Regions from separate parts of the Anaerobacillus sp. QJM3NY_32 genome, predicted to be linked through region 3. Evidence: predicted binding sites of a transcription regulator. Region 3 holds the regulator's gene; each other region holds the start of a gene.

Region 1 (10,547 bases), 850 kb from region 3:
GAAAGGGTATATCGTTTATATCAAAGAAGGCGAGAAGATTACGGAGTTCTTAAGTGTTGTCGGTGCCCATCAGGCGCTGCTCTATTTTGAGGATGTACGCATTATGAAAGACATGCGGAATTCTGTTAATCGAATCGTGAATTGCGAAACGGCTAATTTGAATAAAACGGTAGGCGCGGCTTTTCGACAGGTTGAGAATATTCGCTTCATCCAAAAGGAAGTTGGTTTAGAAATTCTTCCTGATAAGTTAAGAGAGATTGCTGAACTTCGCGTGAAGCATCAAGATGTTACACTGAAAGAACTCGGTGAGATGGTTACTGGAGGAGCTATTAGTAAATCAGGAATCAATCATAGATTACGAAAGATTGACCAGATTGCTGATAAGCTTCGTGATGGTAAACCGATCTCCTAAGCCTTTCGGACAAGTTAGAAAAAAGCTTCCACCTATAATGGTGGAAGGTTGTTTTCTAGCAGTACAATAGATAGCATGAATCTTCAAAGAAAAACCCTATTTTTCTTAATGAAAGCATTGGAAATAGCGTTTTTCTAAATTTTTCACCTTTCGAGATAGCGCTTACTTTTTTAGGTAATTTAACACTTTAGTAAATTTAAAATCGAGAGGCCACAAAATGAGCTATCATAGCTTTAGTTTGAAAGTGGCGAGTGCAAGGGAAACTGGTATAGCGCTTCTGGTGTTCTGATCGACTGTTTTAAATAAGGGGAGGAATGAACAAGTGATTCAAAAAGAAGTTGTGGTTACTTTGGATACAGGATTACAGGCACGTCCAGCAGCTCTGTTTGTACAGGAAGCAAACCGATTTAACTCGGATATCTTCCTTGAGAAGGACGGTAAAAAAGTTAATGCCAAAAGCATCATGGGCATCATGAGCCTTGCTGTTGGTACTGGTTCTTCTGTTATTTTAACTGTTGATGGTAATGATGAAGAAGATGCGATGTCTTCATTAATTGATTTTATTCAAAAAGATTAGCAAAACCTGGCTGTGTGCCAGGTTTTTGTTTTGCATTAAATTGTTAACGTTGCGAAACATTCTTAAGAGAATAGAGTTATAGAGAGTGGGATCATCCATTGTGGTTCATTGGCTGCTCAAATAGCAGATGGTTCAAAAACAACGCCTATTCTAAGAAAGAAAAAGCCTTTCCCAACAATGTAGGGAAAGGCTTTTTAGGGTCTATCTTATGCTTTCTTTTCCATTACTTCATCAATCAAGCCGTATTCTTTCGCTTCAGTCGCTTCCATGAAACGGTCACGATCTGTGTCGCGATCGATTGTTTCAAGTGGTTGACCTGTGCGCTCAGAAAGAATTTTGTTTAGCTTCTCGCGCATTTGGATGATGCGTTTTGCGTGAATTTCAATGTCAGAAGCCTGACCTTGAGTACCACCGAGCGGTTGGTGAATCATTACTTCACTGTTTGGTAGAGCATAGCGCTTACCAGGTTCACCAGCAGCAAGTAGGAAGGCACCCATTGAAGCAGCCATACCGATGCAGATTGTTGATACTTTTGGCTTAATGAATTGCATAGTATCGTAAATCGCCATACCTGCAGTGATTGAACCACCAGGGCTGTTGATATAAAGTGAGATGTCTTTATCTGGGTCTTCAGCAGCAAGGAAAAGAAGTTGTGCAACGACTGCGTTTGATACGTTGTCGTCAATTGCTGTTCCTAGCATAATAATACGGTCCTTAAGAAGACGAGAATAAATGTCGTACGCTCTCTCACCGCGGTTTGTTTGTTCAATTACCGTTGGAATTAAAACCATTTTAAATTCCTCCCTTATATTTGTGGAATATGTAGTTGCTGTATGTTCATCATACCTAAAAGGTCAGTATAGGTCAAATGAAGTGCTGTCCTATTTTTTAATCGATGAAAAGGGTTTGATTTTTCTTTAACCACATACACCCATTTTCCCCGCATCCCTTTATTTTAAACAGAGCGAATGTTCCTTTTTTTTAATCGATCGTCTGCTAAAAAGTAGGCTAAAATTCGTCTTTCTACCTGATTACGTATTTGAATGGAAGAATAGCGGTATGTTTGATTGTAACCTCGACAATATACTTTGCAAATCACAACATCTTCTTTCGTATCTTCTATATAGACGCGGATTCCTCTATCATGAAGCATTGCTTTTGCCCATTTTAAGTCAGAGGAGGCTAACGTTATAGCGGCATGAATTAGTTCCAGATAAGGGCGCGGAAGTTTCATTTTCGAATGGTTCACCCATTTCGTGTCAATTTCCAGCACTCTTTTCAGGTAAGGAAGTAAGAGGTAGTTTCTTAATGCCTTCGTTTCTTCTTTACTTAATTGGAACATGATCATCTCCACCTAACAGAACATATGTTTGGTATAACTTTACTATGAGACAGGTGAGACGTCAAGAACTGAAGCGATACCTTTTCTATGATATGAATGAAATGTTTGGATAATAGCTTTGGCCAATATTGTTAATACCTCACCGTTCACCAGAGTAAAAAAGCAACAGCGTTCATTAACATGGTATAGATAAAATGCTCTTATACACTATTGATTACTCATTGATCGTCACTTGGAAGCTATGAAATTCACCTTGCAAAAAAAGGGGGCATATCGTATAATAATCCTTGCGCTAATGAAGCGCGCCCGTAGCTCAGTCGGATAGAGCGGTGGTTTCCGGTACCGCGTCAGTCGGGGGTTCGAATCCCTCCGGGCGCACCAATTACATAATTCCAATCCCTTTCGCTAGTGTGAAGGGGATTTTTTTATGATAAATGTCATCTTTGTTCGCTTAGATCCAGGGAATGAATAATATCCTTCATTTTGAACAGAAAAAAAGAAGAGTAGAACTCGTCCACTCTTCTTGCGATCAGTCTTACCTTCTATCAGGGCTTATCTTTGTCATCGTCATGTCCTTTGCTGATTGCTCCACTCATCGTGTGTTTGAAGCCTGAGTGCATTCCAGTAGCGCATAGTCCAAGCCATAATCCTATAAAGAAGGCTTTTTTGAAGTCTTCCGGTTCAACATAAATGTGGCTCATTACAATTCCGATTCCAATGGAAAGAATCGGTAAGAACCTTACCGGAAAACCAAACACCTTAAAAAGGTGTACAACTCCAATGATGACTGGAAGCAAAGCAATTCCATATACAGCTAAATCCATGGCATTTGCCTCCTTTTTCTCTCTCTATAAGACAGTTTATGTAGAAATTTGACTAAGGGACGGGCTATTTCATCATTTTCTTTAAAAATGGTGTCAAAATCCCCTTTTAAAAAACAGAAAATTCTGGTCATTTTCATTTTTTTCATACCATAAAATGAAGCGATATAGTATGATGAAGGTGGAGGGATTGCGATGGAATTAGGATTGATACAAAAGCAGACAACGAAATTAGTCATGACAACCCAGTTGCATCAAGCGATTTCTATACTCCAATATTCTACGGTCGAATTACTGGAGTACGTGAAAGAACAGGCTCTTGAAAATCCATTAATTGAATTACACTCCCCTTCATGGGATGGTGGCGTTCGTTCTTCAAAACGCTCTTATGATACGGGGCTTAAAAAAGATCCACTCGAATACGCTGAAACAAGAAAAAGTTTGCATGATGAGTTACACGATCAGGCGAGGTGTCTACACTTTCCACGTAAAAGGGAAGCCGTTGTGCATTATTTAATTGATAATATTGATGAAAGTGGTTACTTAAGAATAAATGAGACGGAGGTAATGAATTACTTTGATGTCGAGCACTTTGAGATCACTGAAGCCATTAGAGAGATTCAATTACTTGACCCACCAGGTATAGGGGCGCGCTCTCTTTCCGAATGTCTCTTTTTACAGTTAAATGAGTCGGGAGAAATTTTCGAGCTTGCTCGAGATCTTGTTTCCTATCATTTGAAAGCGCTAGCAGAAAAGAAATATCGTGAACTCTCGAGAGAATTTCATGTTCCGGTGGAGCATATACAGCGGGCTGCGGATATAGTAGCTGATCTCGATCCTCGTCCAGGATCAAAGTGGGGTATTGATAAACCATCCTACATTGTTCCAGATGTCATGATAGAAGAGAAAAATGGTAGATTCTCTATTGCATTACTTGATGACGATTTACCAGCAATGAAAGTGAGCAACGCCTACCGTTCTTTTAAAAATAACGAAGCGGAAGAGTATCTAAAGGATAAATATCAGCAAGTCAGCTGGTTATTAAAAAGTATTGAGCAAAGAAAGCAAACGCTTCGAGCAATAATGGGCGTTTTTATTGTTCACCAACAAAATTTTTTGAGAAATGGGATTAGTGAGCTTTCTCCAATAACCTTGAGGGAAGTAGCGATGGAAGCAGATGTCCACGAGTCCACGGTAAGTCGAGCGATTAAAAGCAAATACGTTCAAACGCCACATGGTCTTTTCGCCTTAAAGGACTTATTTACTTCCAAACTGTCTAGTGAGTCTGGAGAAGCTGCTTCTTCCTCTAGTGTAAAGCTATTCATTAAGGAACTTGTGGAGAACGAGAATAAGATGAAACCATTATCAGATCAAAAGATTGTAGAAGCTCTTCATATCCAGAAAGGGATTGAAGTATCGAGGCGTACGATTGCAAAGTATCGAGATGAGTTAAAGATCTTAAGCTCATCGAAACGAAAACGATTTTCGTAGCGGCTACACTAGTCGCTTTTTTTTTTTGCGTTCGAAAGGCTGTCTGAGTAAACTAGTAAAGTAATGAAGGGAGGTTTAACGTGTGGAAAAATCGGTTATTTTATATTCGAAAGAGACATGCCCACTTTGTGATGAAGCATATGAACTACTTCTTGAGCTTCAGGAAGAGGAAATGTTCTCTCTTCAGATAGTTGATATTTATAAGGATGAGGCACTGTTAGAAAAGTTTATGCTGATGATCCCCGTCGTTGAAATCGATGAGGAAGTAGTGGATTATGGTCGAATTTCAAAAAAATCGATAAGAAAACGCTTACTTTAAAAATTTCAGTATAACATAGTTGCCCATACTTTTGGCAACTGCTACAATGAAAATTGTAAGAAGTTCTTTTTGATCCAGGTGGGACTAAAAATGTCTAAGCGGGACATAATACGTCTCGAGGAAAAGAAGAACAGCAGGGGAGACGAATTATGCGCTCATTATTGTCACTTCAACAAAAATTATTGCCGGACATGTTAGATGTTATGAATAAGCGCTATCGGGTATTAAGACAGTTGAGGCTAATGCAGCCAATTGGCCGTAGAAGTCTTGCGAACAGTCTGGGTATAACCGAACGAGTTCTCAGAAGCGAAGTCACTTTCTTTAAAGATCAGGGGCTCCTACATATGTCTGTACAAGGTATGCAACTGACGGAGGAAGGCGAACAGCTACTTCTTGAGCTTGAACCGGTTATGGATGAAGTTTCCGGGCTCGATAATCTCGAGAAACGCTTGAAAGATAAACTTGGCATTCCGGAAGTATTTATTGTCCCTGGTGATAGTGATGTGACCCCCTGGGTAAAGAAAGAAATGGGCAGAGCCGCTGTGGGACGCTTGAAAAAGTTTCAGCTAAAAGATAGAGTGATTGCTGTAACAGGCGGTACCACGCTCGCAGGTGTGGCTGATATGATGATTCCTTCCTCAGATATGGAAGGAACACTGTTTGTTCCGGCTCGAGGGGGCCTAGGAGAACAGGTTGAAAATCAGGCCAACACAATTTGTGCGAAAATGGCAAGAAAAGCCCATACTGACTACCGTTTGCTTCATGTTCCAGATCAATTGAGCGAAGAAGCATACCAATCCCTTATTGAAGAGCCTGGCGTGAAAGATATCCTTGAGATTATCAAGTCTGCCGGTATTGTGGTTCATGGGATTGGGGAAGCTAGAACGATGGCGCAAAGGCGTAAATCTACGCTTGATGTTATTAATAAGATTGAGCGTGAGGATGCTGTCGCTGAAGCGTTCGGGTATTACTTCAATCAGTCTGGTGAAGTCGTTCATAAAGTGAAAACAATCGGACTGCAGCTCGAAGATTTAGAGCGAAGTGAACTAGTCATTGCGGTAGCCGGCGGCCGTTCGAAAGCAAAAGCCATCGAAGCCTATCTTAAGACGGGGATTCAAAGTATCCTTGTGACTGATGAAGGCGCCGCTAAAGCGTTATTAGAGGGAGATTCCCTTTATTAAATAAACCACACCTCGGGAAACGAGGAAATTCAAGGAGGAACTACACAATGGCAACAAAAGTAGGTATTAACGGTTTTGGACGTATTGGACGTAACGTATTCCGTGCAGCATTAAACAACCCTGGTGTTGATATTGTAGCTGTAAACGATCTTACAGATGCAAACATGCTTGCACACCTTCTAAAATACGATTCCGTACATGGAGAACTTAATGTTGAAGTAGAAGTTAACGGCGAGAACCTTGTAGTTAACGGAACTGAAATCACTGTTCTTTCTGAGCGCGACCCAGCACAACTTGGATGGGGAGATCTTGGTGTTGAAGTGGTAATCGAATCCACTGGACGTTTCACAAACCGTGACGATGCTGCGAAGCACCTTGAAGCAGGAGCTAAGAAAGTTGTCATCTCCGCACCAGCTAAAGACGAAGATATTACAGTTGTTCTAGGTGTTAACGAAGACAAGTACGATGCAGCTAGCCACCACGTAATCTCAAACGCATCTTGTACGACAAACTGTCTTGCACCAGTTGCTAAAGTATTGAACGACAAGTTCGGTATTAAGCGTGGTCTAATGACTACAACTCACTCTTATACAAACGATCAGCAAATTCTTGATCTTCCACATAAAGACTACCGTCGTGCTCGTGCGGCAGCTGAAAATATCATCCCAACATCTACAGGCGCTGCTAAAGCAGTATCTCTTGTACTTCCAGAGCTTGATGGTAAGTTGAATGGTATGGCTATGCGCGTACCTACACCTAACGTATCAATCGTTGACCTTGTAGCTGAACTTGATCAAGACGTTTCAGTTGACGAAGTAAACGCTGCTCTTAAAGAAGCTGCTGAAGGCGACCTTAAAGGATACCTTGGTTATAGCGACGAGCCACTAGTATCAAAAGACTACAACGGTAACCCGAACTCTTCAATCGTAGATGGTCTTTCTACAATGGGTATCGATGGAAACATGGTTAAAGTTATCTCTTGGTACGACAACGAGTGGGGCTATTCTAACCGTGTAGTAGATCTAGTCGACTACATCGCTGCAAAAGGGCTATAATAAGAATTGTTAATAGAGGAGGAGGAAGTCTTGAGCCTTCCTCCTTTTCCATTGTCATTACTAACGATATAGCTATATTTAAAAGGTGGTATAAACGACCTTTTAAAACTTTATGCAGAGGAGGACATGCGTGATGAACAAAAAGTCAATTCGTGATGTCGAGTTAAAAGGCAAAAAGGTATTTTGTCGCGTTGATTTCAATGTACCTATGGATAACGGAAAGGTAACAGATGAAACGCGCATTAAAGCAGCACTTCCAACGATTCAGCATTTGGCTGATCAAGGAGCAAAAGTCATCCTTGCGAGCCATCTTGGTCGTCCTAAAGGTGAAGCTGTTGATGAGTTACGTCTTGATCCGGTTGCAGACCGTTTAAGCGACCTCATTGGCAAAACAGTAACAAAAACTGATGCAGTCTATGGTGAAGAAGTAGACCGTGCGATTGCAGGTCTTGAAGATGGCGACCTTCTTCTTATTGAGAATGTTCGTTTTGAAGCTGGAGAAGAGAAGAATGATGAAGAACTTGCGAAGAAATTTGCTGCAATGGCAGATCTTTACGTAAATGATGCTTTTGGAGCTGCACACCGTGCTCACGCTTCAACAGAAGGCATCGCTCATCATATTCCTGCTGTAGCTGGTTTTCTTATGGAAAAAGAACTTGAAGTTCTCGGAAGCGCGCTAACTGAGCCTTCTCGTCCATTTACTGCAATTATCGGTGGAGCGAAAGTAAAAGACAAAATCGGTGTGATTGATCATCTACTAGATAAAGTGGACAACTTGATCATCGGTGGTGGACTTGCTTATACATTCGTAAAAGCGCTTGGCCATGAAATCGGTCTTTCTCTTCTTGAAGAAGACAAAATTGAGCTTGCGAAAACATTCATGGATAAAGCGAAAGAAAAAGGCGTTAATTTCTATATGCCAGAAGACGTTGTTATTGGCGACGATTTCTCAAATGATGCAAACACGAAAATTGTAAGCATCGAAGACATTCCTTCTGACTGGGAAGCGCTTGATATTGGACCAAAAACAAGAGAAACGTACAGCAAAGTTGTTGCTGATTCCAAGCTAGTTATCTGGAACGGCCCTATGGGTGTATTCGAACTAGATGTTTACGCTAATGGAACAAAAGCAGTAGCAGAAGCACTTGCTAATGCAAATGATACCTATTCTGTTATTGGTGGCGGTGACTCTGCAGCAGCGGTTGAGAAATTCGGCTATGCTGATCAAATGAGCCATATCTCTACTGGTGGCGGTGCTTCTCTTGAGTTTATGGAAGGTAAAGAACTTCCTGGTGTTGTCGCACTTAACGACAAATAAAATACTTATGACTTAAATTTATAAAGGGATGGTGAGTGAACATGCGCAAACCAATCATCGCAGGTAACTGGAAGATGAACAAAACACTTACGGAAACAAAAAGCTTTGTTGACGAAGTGAAAGGACTTATTCCTAATGGCGATCGCGTAGATTCCGTTGTCTGTGCTCCTGCTCTTTTCCTTGATTATTTAACGGATGAGCTAGAAGGAACAGCACTTCAAGTAGGTGCTCAAAACATGCACTTTGAAGAAAATGGCGCGTTTACTGGTGAAATTAGCCCTGTCGCACTTAACGATCTTGGAGTAGGCTATGTGATTCTTGGTCACTCTGAACGCCGTGAGCTATTTGGTGAAACGGACGAAATCGTTAACCAGAAAACTCATTCAGCGTTTAAACATAACCTAACACCGATCATCTGTGTTGGTGAAACGCTTGAACAGCGTGAAAGCAACGTAACAGAAGAAATCGTTAAAGGACAAGTTCAAAAGGCAATCGCTGGTCTTACAAATGAACAGGTAGCTCAATCTGTCATCGCATATGAGCCTATCTGGGCAATTGGTACTGGCAAAACTGCAACAAGCGATCAAGCAAATGATGTATGTGCATTTATCCGCGGCGTCCTTAAAGACGAAACGTCTGACGAAACAGCTAATGCGGTCCGTATCCAATATGGCGGCAGTGTGAAACCTGGTAACATTGACGAGCTTATGGGTAAATCCGACATTGATGGAGCTTTAGTCGGCGGCGCGAGTCTTGATGCAAAATCTTTCCTTCAGCTTTTGGAGGCTGGTCAGAATGCCTAAAAAGCCAGAAGCTTTAATCATCTTAGATGGTTTCGGCCTTAGAGATGAAGAAAAAGGAAATGCCGTAGCTCATGCGAAAAAACCGAATTTTGACCGTTACTGGAACCAATACCCACACGCTACCCTACAAGCGAGTGGTAAAGCAGTTGGACTTCCAGACGGACAAATGGGTAACTCAGAAGTTGGCCACTTGAATATCGGTGCAGGACGCATTGTTTATCAAAGCTTAACTAGAGTAAATCTTGCAATTGAAGAAGGTGACTTCTTCGAGAATGAAACATTTCTAGAGGCTATTGACCATGCAAAGAAAAAAGGGACAAGCCTACACTTGTTCGGACTTCTTTCTGACGGTGGTATTCATAGTCACATTAAACATCTTTTCGCTCTTCTTGAACTTGCTGCTAAGCAAGGTTTAAAAGATGTCTATGTTCACGGTTTCCTTGATGGTCGTGATGTTGGCCAACAATCTGCGAAAACCTACATTCAGCAGTTAGAGGAAAAAATGGAAGAAGTTGGAGTAGGTCGTCTTGCGACTCTCTCAGGACGTTATTATTCCATGGACCGCGACAAGCGTTGGGATCGCGTAGAGAAGTCTTACCGCGCCCTGGCATACGGTGAAGGTCCTTCTTATAAAGACCCAAATGAGTTAATTGATGATAATTACAAGAATGAAATCTACGATGAATTCGTTCTTCCTTCCGTTATGACAGAAGAAGACGGTTCACCGATTGCGACGGTAGATGATGAGGATGCAGTAATCTTCTTTAACTTCCGTCCTGACCGAGCAATCCAGATTTCACAAGTCTTTACGAATGATGATTTCCGCGGTTTCGATCGTGGGGAAGAACGTCCGAAAGATCTTCACTTTGTCTCACTCACTCGTTTTAGTGAAACAGTTGGAGGAGACGTTGCTTTCAAACCAACAAACCTTGATAACACGCTTGGTGAAGTACTAGCTCAGCAGGACTACAAGCAGCTGCGTATTGCTGAGACAGAGAAATACCCACACGTTACTTTCTTCTTTAGCGGTGGACGCGAAGAAGAGTTTCCTGGGGAAGAGCGCATTCTTATCGACTCTCCGAAGGTTGCAACCTATGACTTGAAGCCGGAGATGAGTGCCTACGAAGTAACGGACGCGTTACTGAAAGAGCTCGATGCCGATAAGCACGATGCGATTATCTTGAACTTTGCTAACCCTGACATGGTAGGGCATTCCGGAATGCTTGAA
Region 2 (10,547 bases), 530 kb from region 3:
GGATCATCGATGGCTCGATGTCCTACTGAACCAGCCTTATCTAAAGGCTTACAATGAATCGGCTCGTATTTATCTCCATCCACTTTCAAAAGAGCATCGTTGACCCTTTTAAGAAAGCGCTTTACATCTTCCTTGTCTCTTGCTTCTTCGAAAACACCTACTTTAATACCAGCCATCTGTGCCTTTCGTTTCATCATTCCTTTATCTCTTAACAATAAAGAACGGTTAAATAATCTAGGCTCTTCTCTAAAGCGAGAATTCAGAGCTCCTGCCCATTCCACACACTCTTCATAAAGGGGGACAGCAACCTCTGCGCCTAAAGCTTTAAGTTGCTTATAGAGTTTGTCTGATCCTTCATTCAATCTATCAAACTCCCAACCTACGAAAGTGATGTCATGCTTCTCGGCATAATCCTTAAAATCAGGAGGACCAACCACTACAAAAGGCCGATTCAACTTGTCACAGGCCTCAATTGCGGGAAGACTCCATCCAATCAATGCTGTTAAATATGGAATTGTCTTTCCTTCTGGCTGACTTTCTTGTAACGTCTGGTTCATTTCTAGTTGATCCAGTTCCATTTTGTTCTCGCTCCTTTATGAAATAGTAGAGAAGTCTTTCCTGACCTTCCTTATCTAACGTAGCAGATTTGAAGACTAATTTTAACTAATATTCTGACTTTTCGACCTATAAATACAAAACAAGTCACAATACTTTACCATTCGACAACGCTATAGAAAAAGTACAGTCAGGATACCATAATTATACCTTCCCTCTTTTTGTAAAAAAGTAACAAAAAAATCCATAGAAACAAAGTTTTTTCTTTTCTTTTTTGAATTCACTCGCGAATGAGCCAAAAATCGAGATATCAACAATATAAGCTACTATAGCTAATAAAAAAGAAAGCCGCTCCATTGGAACGACTTTCAAGAATGTGACTTATTTTTCTTTTGATACGACGAGTTTATCTTCTACAACTTCAACTGTAACTGACTGAAGGTCTCCCTCATCCACTAGTATATCGGCAATACCATCTTCAACATGTTCTTCGATCACTCTGCGAAGTGGTCGCGCACCAAACTGCGGATTATAGCCAAGTGAAGCTAACTTCTCTTTCGCTTCATCGCTAATTGTAAGAGAAATATTCTGTTCCTCGAGACTCTCATTCAAATCTTCAATCATTAAATCAACGATTGTAACGAGGCTGGATTGTTCGAGTGATTTAAATGGAATAATTCCATCAAATCGATTCAAGAACTCGGGTCTAAAGTAACCACCAAGACTCTCCATCACATCCGTGTAGCTTTCAGCTGATTCAAAACCAACTGTAATTCTGCGCTCTGATGTTCCAGCATTACTTGTCATAATAATAACCGTATCTTTAAAGCTAACAGTTCTACCTTGACTATCAGTTAAACGTCCATCATCAAGAATTTGTAAGAACATATTTTGAACATCAGGATGAGCTTTTTCAACTTCATCAATTAATATGATGCTATATGGCTTACGTCTTACTCGCTCGGTTAATTGCCCAGCTTCTTCATGACCAACATAACCAGGAGGCGAGCCGATTAACTTAGATACAGAGTGTTTCTCCATATACTCACTCATATCAAGACGGATCATGGCTTCACGATCACCAAACATTTCTTCTGCAAGTGATCGGGATAGCTCTGTTTTACCGACTCCTGTTGGTCCAACGAATAAGAAGGAACCTATTGGGCGGTTTTGACGTTTCAATCCGGCACGACTTCTGCGAATCGCTTTAGCGACTCTATTTACGGCATCTTCCTGACCAATTACTTTCGCATTAAGTCGATCCGCAAGATTTTTCATTTTCGTTTGTTCATCTTCGCGAAGTTTCCGTACTGGAATACCTGTTTTTCCTTCTATAATGTGTTGAATCTCTTCAAGAGACACTAAATGATTCACACTTGATTTATTTTTCAGCGATTGCTCAAGCTGCTCCTCAAGCTGTAATTCTTCAGTTCTTAACTTGGCAGCACGCTCATAATCTTCTGCTTCGGCTGCTTTATTTTTTTCAGCAGCTATTTCTGTTAGACGTTGCTGAATTTCATCGTGGCTAGACTCTGCAAACGTTAAGTTCAATTTCGCCCCAGCTTCATCCATTAAATCGATCGCTTTATCTGGCAAGAAGCGGTCTTGAATGAAACGATTAGACAATGTTACACATGCTTTAATGGCTTCATCTGTGTACTTGACTTCATGATAGTCTTCATACTTAGACTGCAAACCTTTCAATATTTCAATGGCTTCATCTACCGTTGGCTCATTAACCATAACTGGTTGGAAGCGACGCTCAAGCGCTGCGTCTTTCTCAATCTGGCGATACTCTTTGAGAGTGGTTGCCCCAATTAACTGAAGTTCACCTCTAGCTAACGCTGGTTTCAAAATGTTACCTGCATCCATTGAGCCTTCAGCAGATCCAGCTCCAACGATTTGATGTAGTTCATCCACGAACAAAATAACATTCTTTCTACTTTGAAGCTCAGAAATTAACTGTTTCATCCGCTCTTCAAATTGACCACGAACACCTGTGTTTGAAACGAGTGAAGCTACATCAAGTAAATAAATTTCTTTGTTTTTTAGCTTAGAAGGGACATTGCCCTCTGTTATCCGAAGAGCAAGACCTTCCGCTATGGCTGTCTTCCCAACACCAGCTTCCCCAATCAAGACAGGGTTGTTTTTATTTCGGCGGTTTAACGTCTCAATCACTCTCGATACTTCATTCTCTCTCCCGATAACCGGATCAATTAATCCAGCTTTTGCGGCGTCAGAAAGATTTCGTCCCAAGTCATCAAGTAAGCCACCTTTTCCATTTCCAAACTCGGTTTGCGGCCCCTCCTGTTGTGCGTTAAATCCATGTTGACCTGATTGGTTCATAAAGGATTGAAAGAACTCATCCATTTGACCTTTTGGTGATGATGCAGTTTGACCATTCATCACTTTTGCGTAACACGTACTACAAAGGTGTACTTGTTTCTTATTCTGATTCATCTGGACATTAAGTTGAACCGATGCTTGATTTTGTTGACAATGATCACAAAGCATATGATGGCCTCCTTATAATATATATAACGTACATTTTATGAAATTAAGATAAAAGGTAAAAGATACTCGCTTTGACTTTGACTATCTTTGACCTTGTAACTATATTATAATTTGACTATCTTTGACTTTCAAGTCTTTTGCTCATCCAAATTTTATTTTTTTCTAACTGATTAACGGCTCAGGAAAATATCATTCATATATGGTTCTTAAAAATATTTGTAATATTTGAAATAGAGGAATTTTTTCAGAGGTTGGATAATAGATTGTAATAACTACTTTTCGACAAAGGGGTATACAAGTTTACTAGTACGGTAACAATGATGATAGATTACAAAGGGAGGATATCTTATGAATGATTCAGTCTATCAATTGATTGTTGAAACAACCGTCAAACGAGTGCCTAGCTGTCACGAGACGCCTGAGGATTTCTTCATTGCCATTGATGATCGGGAATATCCATATTTAATCTTACCCACGCCTAAGGAAATGTTTGATAATGATGATGTGTTCACAATTCGTTTAATTCCGGATGCCCTCAACAAATTTCGATTTGAATTGGACAACTCATTCACCAAATTATCCTTCAGACGCTTTTCTACCTTCTTTGATGATAAAACATACTACTTTGGCCCCGACGACAATATGTTGATTCATTTTCTAAAGTCGCCCGTTTACAGAAGCTATGTCGCATGGGTAAGTCACTTGTATTTTAAACGCATTGATGACCTTATTGAACGGTATAACAATGAACAGCTTCCTGAAGAAAGAAAATCCATTAAAGCGAAACTTTCTCGCCTTCTGATCGAAGCTTAATCTCGAAGCGATCTACTTCATTCTGGACAAGTTTAGTTCCTTCCTCAAGTGAATCATACGTTAGGTTAATAATGTTACCTTCGTTCTCATATGCTTTGTATTCATAACGAGGATCATAATAATAAATCAGGAGCCGTTCAACAATCAAGGCATAGTCATTCTCAGCAAGAGCATCGGCAATTACTTCTTTATCTTCATTCGAAAATCGCTTCTCAATTTTGTTAATAGCTCCTGTGATTTCTTCGTGATGATGTTCAGGATGATACGTATTTAAGATCGTACGAATTCGATAAGAAAGCGGGGCGTGGACTTGTATACGCGTCCCTTTTTGTTTGCCTTCTAAAATAAACTCTGGAATGATAATATTTCCAAGTCGCTTACTTTCAGATTCAATGATGTAATAAGACGTTTCTCCAATTTCTCCTAATCTATGGTATAGCATGGCTTCAAATTCTTTTTGACTTCTTTCAGGCAAATCAACTCTTCCAAATACAGAACCTCGATGAGCTGCAAGTCCCTCAAGATCAAGAACAGGATAGCCCTTCTCTTCTAAATCATTCAGTATTTCAGTTTTAGATGTACCGGTTAGTCCTTCCAATACAAGATAGGGTGTCGTCTGATTCGCAAAGTATTCTAAACCAGCCGTCACTTTTTGTCTGTAGGAACGAATACCTCCTTCTAGCTGTCGGCATGGCAGTCCCATCATGTCAAAAATAACTGTCAAACTTTTACTTCTCATTCCGCCTCGCCAGCAGTAAATAGCAAATTCTTTACCTTTTGTTATTTCCTTCGCTCGTTTATAAAACTCAGGAAGTAAGGGCGATACAAGAGAAATCCCTAATTCCTTCGCTGCTTCAGTTCCTTTTTTCTTATATGTTGTTCCGACAATTTCTCTTTCTTCATTAGAGAAAATAGGTAGGTTCACAGCACCTGGGATATGAAACTTTTCATATTCTGCCGGTGTACGAACATCCAATAAGAGCATCTTGCTTTCCAAAACTTCATCGATTGTTATTGTTTTCATGACATTCATCCTTTATATATTTACATAGCACAAGTATATCATCATCTCTTTGCCAAGTTCATTTGTACTGTTTATCCAATGTATAAATGGGGAAATTTGATAGTGAGGTGATACAATGAATGCGTCAACTATGCTAACAGAAGTTCGTAACACGCTTACTGAATGGGTAGGCGGACATCTTATCATTGAGAAAAAAGAACAAGACGATCTCGATAAAACCGTCATGAAACTCGAAGATTTTGTATTTCAACACAGAGGGGAGACCGTCGATGATTACACGGCTTCGACACTCCTTCAACTTAAAGGCGAAGGCAAAGTCATTTCAGACGAAGCTACAGCCCCTCTTCCACACTCCACTTTTGAAATTCCTTTAGAAGATATAAACGATGTTAAAAAGCATTCAGACGAGCTGATCGTACTTACAGAACGCGCGTCTTATCACATCAACTACAATTCCAATTAAAGGAACCAAAGGTGGTTCCTTTTTTTGTTGCCTACTTTATTAAAGGCATATCTCAAAATAATGAGTAATATGCTGATCATAGATGAGCTATATAGGGAGGTATTGAGATGGATAATAAAGACGTAACAACGGTTCCTGATCAAACAATAAGACAATGGGCTATGTATGTTCATCTCTCCGCATTGAGTGGTTATTTAATTCCTCTGGGACATATTATTGGTCCAATCATCCTCTGGTCAATTAAAAGAGAAGATGAACCGTTTATCGATGATCAAGGAAAAGAATCCATTAACTTCCAAATAAGTATGACACTCTATCTAGTCATTGCTGGGATCTTAAGTCTAGTCCTTATAGGGCTTATCCTTCTCCCTATTCTACTTGTCATGCACCTTATCTTTATTGTGATTGCATCGGTCAAGTCGAATCAGGGCACTTTATATCGCTACCCCTTAACCATTCGATTTGTATCTTGAATTTTCAAGAATTTCAAGCGTTTACACATAATTTAGGTATGTCCATGTTATAATGAAACTAAACTTATGATGTGGAGGGTCTGCTCTTGGCTGTTAAGGAAAAAGAATGGAACCGTTTTACTGTATGGGCACTTGCCTTTATGGTTTGGATCGTTCCTATTGCTTTTGTTATTGGTTTCTACATAATTTCACGTCCACAGTAAAACCAGCGTCAATGCGCTGGTTTTTTTAATTCTCTTAAAAGCAGGTTTTATCACTACTTATGATGGGAATTGTTCCTTATACACAGCTTAAAGGAGGATTTATTCATGAAGGAATTTACAGTAGCACCAAATAAAGATGTAACAGGTTGGTATGTTAAAATTGAGGACGTCGCTCCAACAGACCTCTACGATATGCGCTCAACAGCTATTGAAAAAGCAGAGGAAATGGCTAAAGGAGATTCTCCAAGTCGCCTATTGATTTTAAATGAACAGCATGAAGTTGAAGAAGAACGCTCATTTTAATCTACATAAAGAAGCCCTCCGTAGCTTACGGAGGGCTTCTTTATTTTTATTTCAAATAGGATTTCATTAAAAAGAACGAAGGGAAATCCCTTCGCTCTTTACTGTTTCTATTTGTTTCCGCCGCTCTTTTTTCCACCCTTTTTCCCAATTTCCTCATAGAATTCTTTATCTTGATTTTTGGATGTTTGGTTTCCACCTTTTTCTCCAATTTCTTGATAAAACTCTTTATCGTGTTCTCGAGCGGTTTTCTTACCACCCTTTTCTCCAATTTCCTCGAAGAATTCTTTATCATGCTCTTGAGCCGTTTTATTACCGCCCTTTTCTCCTATCTCTTGATAGAACTCTTGATCATGCTCTTTTGCTGTTTTTTCTCCACCTTTTTCTCCAATATCCTGATAAAACTCTTTGTTATGTTCTCTTGATGTTTTTTTGCCACCTTTACGTCCTGCTTCTTCTCTGCTCATTTTGTCATTACTATTGTTAGCCATTTAAAAAACCTCCTCTAGTAATTTTTTTACATCTTGCGCTACACTTGTTGTATTCCACCTTACTCAATTGATAAACGGGAAAATGGTTTCTTTTTACATTTTTGATTCTATCTTACTAATACTAGTTCTTATCCGACAAAAAACGCTCCCAACATTGGGAGCGTTTAAATTAAGAATAGTAAACATGGATTGGTTTCTCATATTTCTTAGAAAGTTTCTCAAGAGACTTTTTGACATTGATCAAATCGTCTTTATCAATGCCACAGCCGATTTTGATTTTAAACCCTTTTTCCTCGAACGGTTTCAGTTCCTTTATCATATGTTCAAATGATTTCAACCAGGCGGGATAATTGGTTTGAAGTCCAGCTGGCTTATACTGTCCATACAGATTAGCAATAATACGCTTATTATCTCGACTTAAAGCAAACGAGCATTTACCTAACTTCTTCTTCGGAGAAAACGGAAAGTCTTCATCTGCTTTAGCGGCTTCAGGGTACGTTTCTTTTACTGATTTCGCAATGCCAACATCCATTGCATTAAAACAGTCGCATTGATGTGCAATTACAGTACAGTCACTTTTAAGAAGGTTGCCTTTTTCAAAACGAATCATACATGCACTCTCCTTCGTAAAGAACCCTTTTGTATGATTATAATGAAAATTCTATTAATTTCAATAGGAATATTTTACTTCCTTCAGCATATTATGATAAGTTTCGCACTTCTGAACTCGCTTTTGTATACGTAACTGTATGAAAAACTGGATGACAGTCATTATATTGAAATATTTGTTGCATTGGTTTGTTTTCTATACCTGTACTACCTATATAATAAGTGGCGCCTTTTTCTTGCAAAAGAAACAAACCCAGCTGATGTAATAGCTTTCCGAATCCTTTCCCACGCTGCTGGGGCAATACACCCATGTAAAATAGTCTACCTTCTTCTTCCGTGCCCGGTTCGATAATTGGAATAACTACGCCTAAGAGGTATTTATTCCAATAAACAGAATAGCAGCTAGATTTGTACTGCTCACCAATTTCTTGCTTCATCGCTTCATACTGCATTTCGATAGGGTGAGCGGAAGGAGCATTAAGTGATCCCTCTGAACAGGCTTGCCACAATTCAAGAAAGAGTTTGATATCCCTCTCATCAACTAGCTTATAAGTAATACTACTATTGTGATTAGAATGCATTTTTTCCATTTGAAAACTTTTATAATAGTCGATGGACTCAGACTTTAAAGCAAAAAAATTATTTTCTAGCACCTGTATTTTTAATTCGGAGCATGCTTCTACCGTTACCGTACAGTGAAGAACCTCTTTTGATTCTAGAGCAACATTCAACCGATCAAGTAACAAATCAAATTCAGGACTACTCTTGAGTTTATCTACACCTTCGATTGAAAGGTAGTAAGGTCTTCCATCAAGTAATTTGACACCTAGCTGTTTTTCATGTTCATTCAATGAGAAAACCATACGTTACCCCTGATTATTTTGCATATATACTTCTTCAAATGGTTGAACGACAACAAACCCTTCTCCTTCAAATCTCATTTGAACCGATTCACCACTGCCTCTTCCAAAGAAGGACTTCAGCGACACATCTGTTTGAAAATTCGGCTGCAATTGACCTGACCAGGCAACCGTTGCATTAGGATCTGTAATGACTGGTTTTCCCGGAGTTACTCGAATTGTTAGTGGTTCATAGTGGCTTGTAATGGCAACCATTCCCGGACCCTGACAAGTGACATTAAATAATCCACCTGCCATCATTCCAGTAATCCGTTTCATCATTTTGATATCCCACTGGATGCCATCTTCAAATGCGAGTAAATCGTTTCCATTTACGCTAATTGATTCACCATGTTGCAAATGTAGGATGGAAATCTTCTTCCCAGAATCCGCCAGATATAACTTGCCATTTCCCTCAGCTTTCATTAATGAAGCTCCCTCACCTGTAAGGGCTTTTTTAAACATCTTCCCGAGGCCGTGTTCAAGAATTCCCTCTCTCTCGAATTTAATCTGACCGTTGTAAGTAATCATAGCACCAGATTTCGCCCACACACGCCCTGCGAGATTAACTTCTAACATCCTTGGCGTTTCTAACTCGAAAAATCCTTCTCCTTTATCTTTTTGTTCTGTTGATTGAATAAATTCTTCTATTGAATATCGATTCATTTTCATCTCTCCTTCTAATTAACTATTACGAATAGCTACTGCAAAACGTTTCAATTTTCTACTTAATTTTCAGTTAAATACGAACTCTTACTACTCATTTATTTGTATTTAATAAATAAATTCTGCTTATACTCATCTCTTTTTCATCAAATTGTTTGCACATATCATGTTAAGGGTAAGGTAACATTAACTATAATCGCAAGTAGGAGGTTATCATATGGTTATCGTTTACATTAGTATTGCAATCGTAGTTCTTTCACTTATTTACCTGGGATACATAGCCCTTCAAAATTTCAAAGAAACCAAAAAATCTTTAAATGATTTATCTGAGACCGCAGCGAGGTTTCAAGAAAAAGTAGATAAAATCACTGAGGAAACAAATCAATTAACAGCGACCACTACAACCATTTCTGAAGGCATCCAATCGAAAAAAGAAACCGTTCAAGGCGTAATTCAAGTTGCCAAAGGCACACCTGAACCCTTTAAAAACCTTGTTTCATCAATTAAAAACACGCCAAATCCGCAGCGTGAAGCTAGAGATTCACAGTTAACTGAAATTGGTGATCAACTTGTTGACTTATGGGGAAGATATCGTCTAAAACGGAAATCAAAACATGCGGAGTAAGGGCTATGCCCTTACTTTTTTTGGTCAAATTCAAATGAGGTGGGCTATATTATGAAACAAGCAAGACAAATCATTTTCTTTCTTCTAATGACAACTTCACTTTCGATCATCTTGTTCACATCACTATCACCATCATGGAAATGGGCTGCAGGTATTCTTTATGTAGCCATTCTAGTTTCTATTTTATTCGTACTTTTACTAGAAGGTAGATCTCCATACAAATCGCTTTTATGGATATACGTATTAATCTTCTTTCCCATTGTAGGTTATGTTTTCTTTTTATTTTCTGGTCAACTAGAAGTAAAGGGACATTTATTTAAAGAGAAACGTACGAACGGCCTTGAATTTTTCAAGAAGTACGTAAACTTTCCAGCTTCTGAAAAATGGCATGACCTAAGTGAGCGAAACCAAAATTTCTCAAACCTTATTGCCACGATGGTTGCAAGTCCTATTAGTATGAGATCCACAACGGACCTCTTGCTAAACGGTAGAGAGACGTTTACGGCGATTAAAAATGAAATTCAAAAAGCTGAAACGTACATACATATGGAATATTATACGTTTCGTTCGGATGAACTCGGACTCTCGATCATTGACCTACTCGTTAATAAAGCCAAAGAAGGTGTGGAGGTAAGGGTTCTTTATGATTCAATCGGAAGCCATAACCTTTCAAGAGCTTCTAAAACAGCCCTAAGGGAAGCTGGTGCAAGTGTACAGCAATTTCTCCCAATTAAATATGGATTCGTCAATCAAACCATAAATTTTCGAAATCATCGTAAGATCATTGTCATTGATGGTAAAGTCGGTTTTGTAGGTGGCTTAAATATCGGTGACGAGTATGCTGGAGATATGAATCAAATGGGGTTCTGGCGTGATTCTCACCTACTTGTTAAAGGAGAGGTGCTTTCTGCC
Region 3 (10,547 bases):
CTACCCTCCTAGCGCTTCATTTAATGCTTCATCTACGGTTTGAACGCCAATAACCTGAATACCTTCAGGGAAAGTCCAACCACCTATATTTTTCTTTGGAATAATAGCCCGCTCAAAACCAAGTTTGGCAGCTTCAATCACTCGTTGTTCGATCCGTGATACCCTTCTGATTTCTCCTGTTAGTCCAATTTCTCCTACCACAATATCTGATGGACGTGTTGGTTGATCTCTAAAACTGGACGCGATTGATACTGCAATAGCAAGATCAATTGCCGGCTCATCAAGTCGCACACCACCTGCAACATTTAAATAGGCATCCTGATTTTGCAGGAGAAGTCCTACTCTTTTCTCAAGAACTGCCATCAATAGAGAAACGCGGTTATGATCAATTCCTGTCGCAGTTCTTCGTGGATTCCCAAAGCTTGTTGGTGATATTAATGCCTGGATCTCAACTAGAACAGTTCTCGTTCCCTCCATAGATGCAACAACTGTTGAACCAGCTGATCCAGATGATCGTTCTTCTAGAAAGATTTCTGAAGGGTTAAGTACTTCTTCAAGCCCCTCTTCCTTCATCTCAAAAACACCTATTTCATTTGTTGACCCAAAACGGTTCTTTACTCCGCGTAGAATTCGAAACGTATGATGACGTTCCCCTTCAAAATAAAGCACAGCGTCAACCATATGTTCTAAAAGTCTCGGACCAGCAATTGATCCCTCTTTTGTCACATGTCCAACAATGAAAATAGCTATTCCTCTTGTTTTAGCTATACGCATAAGTTGAGAAGTACATTCCCGCACTTGTGAAACACTACCTGGTGCAGACGTAACTTCTGACCTGAAAATGGTTTGAATCGAATCGATGATCACAAGCTGGGGGTTTATTTCTTCAATTGCTTTACTAATATACTCAAGATCAGTCTCTGCTAATACATATAATTTTTCTGCATCGACCCCTAGACGATCTGCACGAAGCTTCGTCTGCTTGACCGACTCTTCACCAGAGATATAAAGAACCGGATGATCTTGGTCAGCAAGCTTTGATGACGTTTGGAGCAAAAGAGTTGACTTACCAATGCCTGGGTCCCCTCCAACAAGCACGAGGGAGCCTGGTACTACTCCGCCGCCTAACACGCGATCAAGCTCTGTAATATGAGTTAAAATCCTAGGCTCCATTTCTTTTTGAATACGTCGTATGGACGTCGGTTTACTTGCAGTTTCATTACTTGAAGTAACAAAGCGTCTTCGGTCATTGTCACCTGGTACAACCTCTTCCACCATAGTATTCCATTGATGGCACCCCGGACATTTCCCCATCCATTTTGCAGATTCATAGCCACAATCCTGACACATAAATTTCGTTTTTTTCTTTGCCATTTAACATCCTCACCTTCACGATCAACCGAACAAATTACTGTCTTTATTTTATCACAACTTATAAGTTCCTATGAACTCATAATGATTGGCAGATTCAAAAAGTTTTCTAGGACAAATAAACCGTCCTGGTTATTGAAATAACCTGCTTTTCAACTCTTTTACACTAGCATTCCGAAATAAGACATAGTCATTATCTCAATACCTTTCCCTTAAGTATCTCAAACCACTCCTCAAATATAAAAAAAACCGGAAGACATTTGCCTTCCGGTTGTTATTCTTAAGATGAAGTTGCTTCAGAAAGGGTCTCGACAACAAAATCATTTTCTTTATAATCGATTTTCACTCGTTGGCCTTTTTCGATGTTACCTCTAAGCAACTCTTCAGAAAGGCGATCTTCAATATGGCGCTGTAGAGCTCTTCTAAGCGGTCGAGCACCATACTCTGGATCATAACCTTCTTCAGAGATCTTATCGAGAGCCGTATCCGTTAATTCAAAATCAATACCATGATCTGATAGACGAGCTTTAAGCTGGTTGGCCATCAGAACAATGATTTCCTTCAAGTGTTTCTTTTCAAGCGAATGGAATACAATCGTCTCATCAATTCGGTTTAGGAACTCTGGACGGAAAGTCTTCTTAAGATCATCCATCACTTTACCTTTCATATCGCTATATTCCTGACCTTCAGAGCCTGTCGAAAAGCCAACGTATTTATTACGTTTAAGCGTGCTAGCTCCAACGTTTGAAGTCATAATAACGACAGTATTACGGAAATCGACTACGCGACCTTTAGAATCAGTCAATCGTCCATCTTCTAGTACTTGAAGAAGAATATTAAAGACATCTGGATGTGCTTTCTCAATTTCATCTAGCAAGATAACAGAATAAGGTTTGCGTCTTACCTTCTCAGTTAACTGGCCGCCTTCTTCATATCCAACGTAGCCTGGAGGTGAACCAACAAGACGTGACGTTGAGTGTTTCTCCATGTACTCAGACATATCAATTCGAATAACAGAATCTTCTTCACCGAATAGTGTTTCAGCAACAGCACGAGCTAGTTCAGTTTTACCTACCCCTGTTGGCCCAAGGAAAATAAATGAACCAATTGGGCGCTTAGGATCCTTCAATCCAGCACGAGCACGTCGTACTGCTTTTGAAATAGATTTTACGGCTTCTTCTTGACCGATCAGGCGATTATGAAGAATCTCTTCCATTTTCAATAGACGTTCTGTTTCCTGCTCTTCTAGCTTGGAAACCGGGATACCGGTCCAATTGGCAACGACAATCGCAATATCCTCCGGTGTAACCTCTTGATTCTCTTTTCCTTGCTTTTCTTTCCATTCTTTCTTCGTCTGCTCTAGCTGCTCGCGTAAGCGTTGTTCAGAATCACGAAGAGAAGCGGCTTTCTCAAACTCCTGGCTTTGAACAGAAGCATCCTTTTCTTTTCGAACCTCTTCAAGCTTCTTATCAAGTTCCTTTAAATTTGGTGGTGCAGTATAAGAACGAAGGCGAACTTTCGAAGCGGCTTCGTCAATTAAATCAATTGCTTTATCCGGTAAGAAACGATCCGAAATGTAACGATCTGAAAGTTTAACCGCGGCTTCGATCGCATCGTCAGTAATCGTAACGCGGTGATGAGCTTCATAACGATCTCTAAGTCCCTTTAAAATAAGAGCGGACTCATCACTTGTCGGTTCGTTAACTTGAATTGGTTGGAAGCGACGTTCAAGGGCAGCATCCTTCTCAATGTATTTACGATACTCATCAAGAGTAGTAGCACCAATACATTGAAGTTCTCCTCTTGCTAGTGCAGGTTTAAGAATATTTGAAGCATCAATTGCTCCTTCTGCACCACCAGCGCCAATTAGTGTATGAAGTTCATCAATAAACAGAATAATGTTACCTGCCTGACGAATTTCATCCATTACTTTCTTCAAACGGTCTTCAAATTCACCGCGGTATTTCGTACCTGCAACGACAGTACCCATATCTAGCGTCATAACGCGCTTATCACGAAGCGTTTCAGGTACTTCATTGTTAATAATTTGCTGAGCAAGGCCTTCTGCAATTGCAGTTTTACCAACTCCTGGCTCTCCGATTAGGACAGGGTTATTCTTTGTACGTCGGCTAAGCACTTCAATCACTCGCTCAATTTCTTTGCTTCGACCAATAACAGGATCCAGTCCGTTGTCTCGAGCGATCACAGTAAGATCTCTTGCAAGACTATCTAGTGTAGGAGTATTTGCGCTCGCTCCTCCAGCTTGATGACTAGAAGAAGAGCTTTCATTACTACCTAACAATTGTAGAACCTGCTGACGAGCTTTATTTAAGCTTACCCCTAAGTTATTAAGTACGCGTGCAGCAACACCTTCACCCTCGCGAATTAAGCCAAGTAGAATATGTTCAGTACCTACATAGGAATGGCTCAACTTACGTGCTTCATCCATCGATAATTCAATCACTTTTTTAGCTCGTGGTGTATAGTGAATGGATTGAACAGAATCCTGTCCGCGTCCAATTAACTTCTCTACTTCTTTTTGAATCTTGTCTGAACCAAGTCCAAGTGCTGTTAACGCTTTGGCTGCAATACCTTCACCTTCACGGACTAACCCAAGTAAGATATGTTCAGTACCAACGTTGTTATGGCCAAGTCGGATCGCCTCTTCTTGTGCTAAAGCAAGTACTTTCTGGGCACGTTCTGTAAATCGTCCAAACATCATTGTTCATCACCCTCCAAATTCTTCGTTAGTTGATCTTCAAGTTCAAGTCTTTCTCTAATTAAAGTAGCACGTTTGATATCTCGTTCCGTAGGGGTAAGACTTGCCCCAGCATACTGCTGTAAGAAACCTGGTTGAGTTAGGATAAGCAATTCATTCAATATCGATTTAGATAAGCCTTTTACAAGACCTAAATCAATACCAAGTCTTACATCTGACAAACACTTAGCTGCTTCTTTTGATTGAATAATTCTGCTGTTCTGCAGAACACCAAGGGCACGATAAATACGATCCTCTAACTCAATTCGGGAGTTATCTAGAAGTGCCCTTCTAGCAGCACGTTCTTTTTCGATAACTTGCATAACCACACCTTGTAAATCTTCGATGATGTCATCTTCTGTCTTTCCAAGAGTGATCTGATTTGATATCTGAAAAATATTACCTAGCGCTTCGCTACCTTCCCCATAGCTACCTCTTACGACAAGACCGAGCTGGTTGATAGCCGGAATAATATGGTTTAATTGCTGTGTTAATACAAGCGCAGGGAGGTGTAGCATAACAGAAGCTCGCATGCCGGTTCCCACATTAGTAGGACAACTTGTTAAATATCCTTTTCTTTCATCAAATGCGTAGTCAACTTTTCCTTCAATCCAGTTATCTAATGAATTTGCAATGGTTAGCGCCTTCTTCAGTTCGAACCCTGCAACTAGACATTGAATACGAAAATGATCTTCTTCATTAATCATTATACTAACCGTTTCATTCTCGCTCAGAAGCACACCGCCGTTATTTGAGTGTTCGATAAGGTTAGGACTAATCAAGTGCTTCTCCACAAGAACTCTCTTCTCGATAGGTTTTAACTCATCCATTTCAATTAATTCAAGTTCACCAATCTGGTCGTCTGGAATATCTGTAAACTGTTGTCGAACTTCTTTTATAACTTGTAAATTATCCTCACTGTTTGAAACGATCGGAAAAACATAATTCTTTAAGTTACGTGCAAATCGGACCCGACTGCTCATGACAATATCAGAATCTGGACCCTCATCTTTCATCCATGGGCTTACGGCTTCACTGATAAAATGCTGAAGTGACATTATGCTCCCCCTTCCCATTTGCTCTTTTCTTCAAGGGAACGAATCAAATCTCTAGTTTCTGCAGCTTTTTCAAATTCTTCATGCTGGATATACTCTTTCATTTTGCTTCTTAAGTTCTGAACTTTGCGTTCAATTTCTATCGCTGCTCCAGCCCTCTTCGGAACTTTTCCAGCGTGAACAGTATTGCCCCCATGAACTTTTTTAAGTATAGGATCCAAGTTATCCGAAAAGGTTTTGTAGCACTCAGAACACCCAAATCTTCCAATCTTAGTGAATTGTTGATAGGTCAACCCACACTTTGGACAGTGTATTGGCTCTTTTTTATAAAAAGACTGAGCTGGATTCTCCTCAATAGGGGTATCGAAATTTAGTAATCCCGATAATAAGTTATGGATAGAAAAATGGTTAGTGCCTGGCTCAACCTCACCTTTTTCCTTAGCACACTTCTCACAAATGTGAAACTCTGTTTTTTCACCATTAATAATCTTAGTGAAATGAAGCGTAGCAGGGCGCTCACCACATTCCTGACAAGTCATAGGGCAACCCTCCTTCTCTACCCTAAAAAGTATAAAATTTATTTATATTTTAAAGCAGTTAGCATGGCACGCAACATATTCGCACGCAGATGATCTCTAACTGGTAATTCTATAGTAATCACAGTACGATCTAGTACGCTTAACATTAACTTCGCTTCTCGCTCCGAAATTACCTCTTCTTCATGTAAACGAAGAATAATATTTTCTGAAACTACTTGTGGCACTTGATTTTTGACGATCTGTATCATTTCGTCTATTAAATCAGCGTGGGTTTCGGGTTTAACTTTAACGATCCGTATATAACCCCCTCCACCTCTCTTACTTTCCACAATATAGCCTTTTTCAATCGTAAAGCGGGTATTTATTACATAATTAATTTGCGAGGGAACACATTGAAATTTATCTGCTATTTCACTTCGCTTTATTTCAACAGCATCCCTTCCATCCACCATTAAAATTTTCTTTAAATATGCTTCAATAATATCGGAAACATTCCTCACGTAGTTCCCTCCTCTCCGTCCCCATACTGACTTTGACTATATTTGACGTTAAATATATTATAACGTTTTTATCAAGGATTGCAAAGCAACAAGCCTATCGTAGTTCTTCTGTATAAAGCATTACCATTTAAGATAAATCCAAGACTCTTTTTTCTCTAGTTTTCACCTTTTAATAGAGCAACTAAAATTTTCTTCAGAAAACTATTAAACAAAAAAATACGATTAGACTCGAATAATTCATTTGCTACATAAGGGTAGCAAAATTTTTCATTAAAAGTTTCTTAACCCTGCTATATAAATTGCTTATATTTCTCTATTATATAGAGTGCTTAGATAGAGAATATATCCGATCAGGTATTTAGATGCTTGAGGAATTACTCTGCGATAGTAAGGCAAAACAATTATGCAAACAGAAAAATTAATTCCGCGATCTTTTAAAACAGAACTAGCTATCTAAAATTGTTGAGAAAGAAATACAAAAAAAGCGAGAAACCCTCAGGTCTCTCACTTCTCTTATGTTGCCCAGCGACGTCCTACTCTTGCAGGGGGAGATCCCCCAACTACCATCGGCGCTCGAGCTTAACTTCCGTGTTCTCATACGGGGCGCGATAAGCGGCGAACTTCTTCGTCAGCTGCGCGATGCCAGATCCTCATGGATCTCTCGAATATCCACTCCGGTCTGACATCACTTGCTTCCTCGAATTTCTTGCTTCTCCCACCCCTACGAAGCTTACGAAGAAGTTTTTGATTGTCTTTCCTGCAGCTTTTTCTCTTACGAGCTTTCAACATTTTTTGAATACAAAAAAGCGAGAAACCCTCAGGTCTCTCGCTTCTCTTATGTTGCCCAGCGACGTCCTACTCTTGCAGGGGGAGATCCCCCAACTACCATCGGCGCTGAAGAGCTTAACTTCCGTGTTCGGCATGGGAACGGGTGTGACCTCTTCGCCATCATCACTAGACTAACAGGATGTTAGCCGTTCGGTGTTCACCACAGGACGTGGTGGCACTTAATCGAACTTCCTTATTTCAGGTGTTCCCTGAAAACTAGATAGCACGCACAACTTTCCAATATTTTAGGTTAAGCCCTCGATCGATTAGTATTCGTCAGCTCCACGTGTTGCCACGCTTCCACCCCGAACCTATCTACCTCATCATCTCTAAGGGATCTTACCAGCTTAATGCTGTGGGAAATCTCATCTCGAGGGGGGCTTCATGCTTAGATGCTTTCAGCACTTATCCCTTCCACACGTAGCTACCCAGCTATGCTCCTGGCGGAACAACTGGTACACCAGCGGTGTGTCCATCCCGGTCCTCTCGTACTAAGGACAGCTCCTCTCAAATTTCCTGCGCCCGCGACGGATAGGGACCGAACTGTCTCACGACGTTCTGAACCCAGCTCGCGTACCGCTTTAATGGGCGAACAGCCCAACCCTTGGGACCTACTTCAGCCCCAGGATGCGATGAGCCGACATCGAGGTGCCAAACCTCCCCGTCGATGTGGACTCTTGGGGGAGATAAGCCTGTTATCCCCAGGGTAGCTTTTATCCGTTGAGCGATGGCCCTTCCATGCGGAACCACCGGATCACTAAGCCCGACTTTCGTCCCTGCTCGACTTGTAGGTCTCGCAGTCAAGCTCCCTTGTGCCTTTACACTCTGCGAATGATTTCCAACCATTCTGAGGGAACCTTTGGGCGCCTCCGTTACACTTTAGGAGGCGACCGCCCCAGTCAAACTGCCCACCTGACACTGTCTCCGCACCGGATCACGGTGCTGGGTTAGAATGTCAGTACAGCCAGGGTAGTATCCCACCGACGCCTCCATCGAACCTGGCGGTCCGACTTCTATGGCTCCTACCTATCCTGTACAAGCTGTACCAAAATCCAATATCAGGCTACAGTAAAGCTCCATGGGGTCTTTCCGTCCTGTCGCGGGTAACCTGCATCTTCACAGGTACTATAATTTCACCGGGTCTCTCGTTGAGACAGTATCCAAGTCGTTGCACCTTTCGTGCGGGTCGGAACTTACCCGACAAGGAATTTCGCTACCTTAGGACCGTTATAGTTACGGCCGCCGTTTACTGGGGCTTCGATTCAGAGCTTCTCCCGTAAGGGATAACCCCTCCTCTTAACCTTCCAGCACCGGGCAGGTGTCAGCCCCTATACTTCGCCTTACGGCTTTGCAGAGACCTGTGTTTTTGCTAAACAGTCGCTTGGATCTTTTCACTGCGGCTCCCCTGGGCTATAAACCCGAGGAAGCACCCCTTCTCCCGAAGTTACGGGGTCATTTTGCCGAGTTCCTTAACGAGAGTTCTCCCGATCGTCTTAGGATTCTCTCCTCGCCTACCTGTGTCGGTTTGCGGTACGGGCACCTTTTTCCTCACTAGAGGCTTTTCTTGGCAGCGTAGAATCAAGGACTTCGGTACTAAATTTCCCTCGCCATCACGACTCAGCCTTCACGGTGAACGGATTTGCCTATTCACCAGCCTAATCGCTTGGACGCGCATTTCCAGCAGCGCGCTCTCCCTATCTTTCTGCGTCCCCCCGTCGTTCAAACGGAAAGGAGGTGGTACAGGAATATCAACCTGTTATCCATCGCCTACGCCTTTCGGCCTCGGCTTAGGTCCCGACTAACCCTGAGCGGACGAGCCTTCCTCAGGAAACCTTGGGCTTTCGACGGACAAGATTCTCACTTGTCTTTCGCTACTCATACCGGCATTCTCACTTCTAAGCGCTCCACCAGTCCTTTCGGTCTGACTTCACAGCCCTTAGAACGCTCTCCTACCATTGTCGTAAGACAATCCACAGCTTCGGTGATACGTTTAGCCCCGGTACATTTTCGGCGCAGCGTCACTCGACCAGTGAGCTATTACGCACTCTTTAAATGATGGCTGCTTCTAAGCCAACATCCTGGTTGTCTAAGCAACGCCACATCCTTTTCCACTTAACGTATACTTTGGGACCTTAGCTGGTGGTCTGGGCTGTTTCCCTCTCGACTACGGATCTTATCACTCGCAGTCTGACTCCCGCGGATAAATCGTTGGCATTCGGAGTTTGACTGGATTCGGTAATCCGGTAAGGACCCCTAGTCCAATCAGTGCTCTACCTCCAAGATTCTTGCCGCGAGGCTAGCCCTAAAGCTATTTCGGAGAGAACCAGCTATCTCCAGGTTCGATTGGCATTTCACCGCTACCCACACCTCATCCCCGCATTTTTCAACATGCGTGGGTTCGGGCCTCCATTCAGTGTTACCTGAACTTCACCCTGGACATGGGTAGATCACCTGGTTTCGGGTCTACGACCACGTACTATTTCGCCCTATTCAGACTCGCTTTCGCTGCGGCTCCGCCTTCTCAGCTTAACCTTGCACGGGATCGTAACTCGCCGGTTCATTCTACAAAAGGCACGCTGTCACCCATTAACGGGCTCCAACTAGTTGTAGGCACACGGTTTCAGGTTCTTTTTCACTCCCCTTCCGGGGTGCTTTTCACCTTTCCCTCACGGTACTGGTTCACTATCGGTCACTAGAGAGTATTTAGCCTTGGGAGATGGTCCTCCCGGATTCCGACGGGGTTTCACGTGTCCCGCCGTACTCAGGATCCGTCTCGGAGGGCATCGGATTTTGACTACAGGATTGTTACCTTCTCTGATGGACCTTTCCAGGTCGCTTCGTCTATCCGTGCCTTTGTAACTCCAAAGAGACGTCCTACAACCCCAGAGGGCAAGCCCTCTGGTTTGGGCTGATTCCGTTTCGCTCGCCGCTACTCAGGAAATCGCGTTTGCTTTCTCTTCCTCCGGGTAATGAGATGTTTCAGTTCCCCGGGTCTGCCTTCCATTCCCTATGTATTCAGAAATGGATACCATCCTATTAAAGATGGTGGGTTCCCCCATTCGGAAATCTCCGGATCAAAGCGTACTTACAGCTCCCCGAAGCATATCGGTGTTCGTCCCGTCCTTCTTAGGCTTCTAGTGCCAAGGCATCCACCGTGCGCCCTTAGTAGCTTAACCTTCGATTTGTTAGGCATTGCTGCCATAACGCATCAGTTATTACTAAGTTATTGCATAAAAAATAATTATTGGATGTCGTTGTTTGTGCTATCTAGTTTTCAAGGAACAAGGCTACTGTTTGAATCCGCCTAAGCTTCATCACTTCACCTGGTTTGAAAGAATAAATCATTCTTTCAAAACTAAACGAAACGCTCATGCAAGGTTGGTAACGTAAGTTACCTTCGTAATTCTCCATAGAAAGGAGGTGATCCAGCCGCACCTTCCGATACGGCTACCTTGTTACGACTTCACCCCAATCATTTGTCCCACCTTCGGCGGCT

The links. The regulator CtsR, encoded in region 3, represses protease genes until heat stress. The targets are predictions, from matches to a motif close to ATGGTCAATAAAGGTCAAACA.
Region 1: a site for CtsR is predicted at 1,840-1,860, ahead of clpP (ATP-dependent Clp endopeptidase proteolytic subunit ClpP). Genes of this name have one in related genera too.
Region 2: a site for CtsR is predicted at 3,144-3,164, ahead of AC0VYH_RS03530 (ATP-dependent Clp protease ATP-binding subunit). Genes of this name have one in related genera too.

What each region holds. Positions count from the first base shown of each region.
Region 1 is NZ_CM149684.1:3,593,122-3,603,668, reverse strand. Features, by position in the region: gene whiA (DNA-binding protein WhiA) at 1-412, shown strand, start outside; gene AC0VYH_RS18785 (HPr family phosphocarrier protein) at 735-989, shown strand; gene clpP (ATP-dependent Clp endopeptidase proteolytic subunit ClpP) at 1,196-1,780, opposite strand; gene AC0VYH_RS18775 (YhjD family protein) at 1,945-2,331, opposite strand; tRNA gene AC0VYH_RS18770 (tRNA-Arg) at 2,634-2,712, shown strand; gene AC0VYH_RS18765 (hypothetical protein) at 2,877-3,155, opposite strand; gene rpoN (RNA polymerase factor sigma-54) at 3,348-4,643, shown strand; gene AC0VYH_RS18755 (glutaredoxin family protein) at 4,726-4,962, shown strand; gene AC0VYH_RS18750 (sugar-binding transcriptional regulator) at 5,112-6,143, shown strand; gene gap (type I glyceraldehyde-3-phosphate dehydrogenase) at 6,191-7,198, shown strand; gene AC0VYH_RS18740 (phosphoglycerate kinase) at 7,332-8,516, shown strand; gene tpiA (triose-phosphate isomerase) at 8,558-9,319, shown strand; gene gpmI (2,3-bisphosphoglycerate-independent phosphoglycerate mutase) at 9,312-10,547, shown strand, end outside.
Region 2 is NZ_CM149684.1:632,040-642,586, reverse strand. Features, by position in the region: gene AC0VYH_RS03535 (ATP-grasp domain-containing protein) at 1-578, opposite strand, end outside; gene AC0VYH_RS03530 (ATP-dependent Clp protease ATP-binding subunit) at 937-3,069, opposite strand; gene AC0VYH_RS03525 (hypothetical protein) at 3,418-3,882, shown strand; gene mnmH (tRNA 2-selenouridine(34) synthase MnmH) at 3,845-4,906, opposite strand; gene ymzB (protein YmzB) at 5,022-5,369, shown strand; gene AC0VYH_RS03510 (DUF4870 domain-containing protein) at 5,477-5,842, shown strand; gene AC0VYH_RS03505 (DUF2188 domain-containing protein) at 6,151-6,348, shown strand; gene AC0VYH_RS03500 (KGG domain-containing protein) at 6,456-6,836, opposite strand; gene AC0VYH_RS03495 (macro domain-containing protein) at 7,006-7,446, opposite strand; gene AC0VYH_RS03490 (GNAT family N-acetyltransferase) at 7,538-8,308, opposite strand; gene AC0VYH_RS03485 (AIM24 family protein) at 8,312-9,010, opposite strand; gene AC0VYH_RS03480 (DUF948 domain-containing protein) at 9,228-9,635, shown strand; gene cls (cardiolipin synthase) at 9,687-10,547, shown strand, end outside.
Region 3 is NZ_CM149684.1:103,515-114,061, reverse strand. Features, by position in the region: gene radA (DNA repair protein RadA) at 1-1,374, opposite strand; gene clpC (ATP-dependent protease ATP-binding subunit ClpC) at 1,652-4,093, opposite strand; gene AC0VYH_RS00570 (protein arginine kinase) at 4,090-5,145, opposite strand; gene AC0VYH_RS00565 (UvrB/UvrC motif-containing protein) at 5,187-5,723, opposite strand; gene AC0VYH_RS00560 (CtsR family transcriptional regulator) at 5,762-6,223, opposite strand; rRNA gene rrf (5S ribosomal RNA) at 7,066-7,182, opposite strand; rRNA gene AC0VYH_RS00550 (23S ribosomal RNA) at 7,298-10,227, opposite strand; rRNA gene AC0VYH_RS00545 (16S ribosomal RNA) at 10,465-10,547, opposite strand, start outside.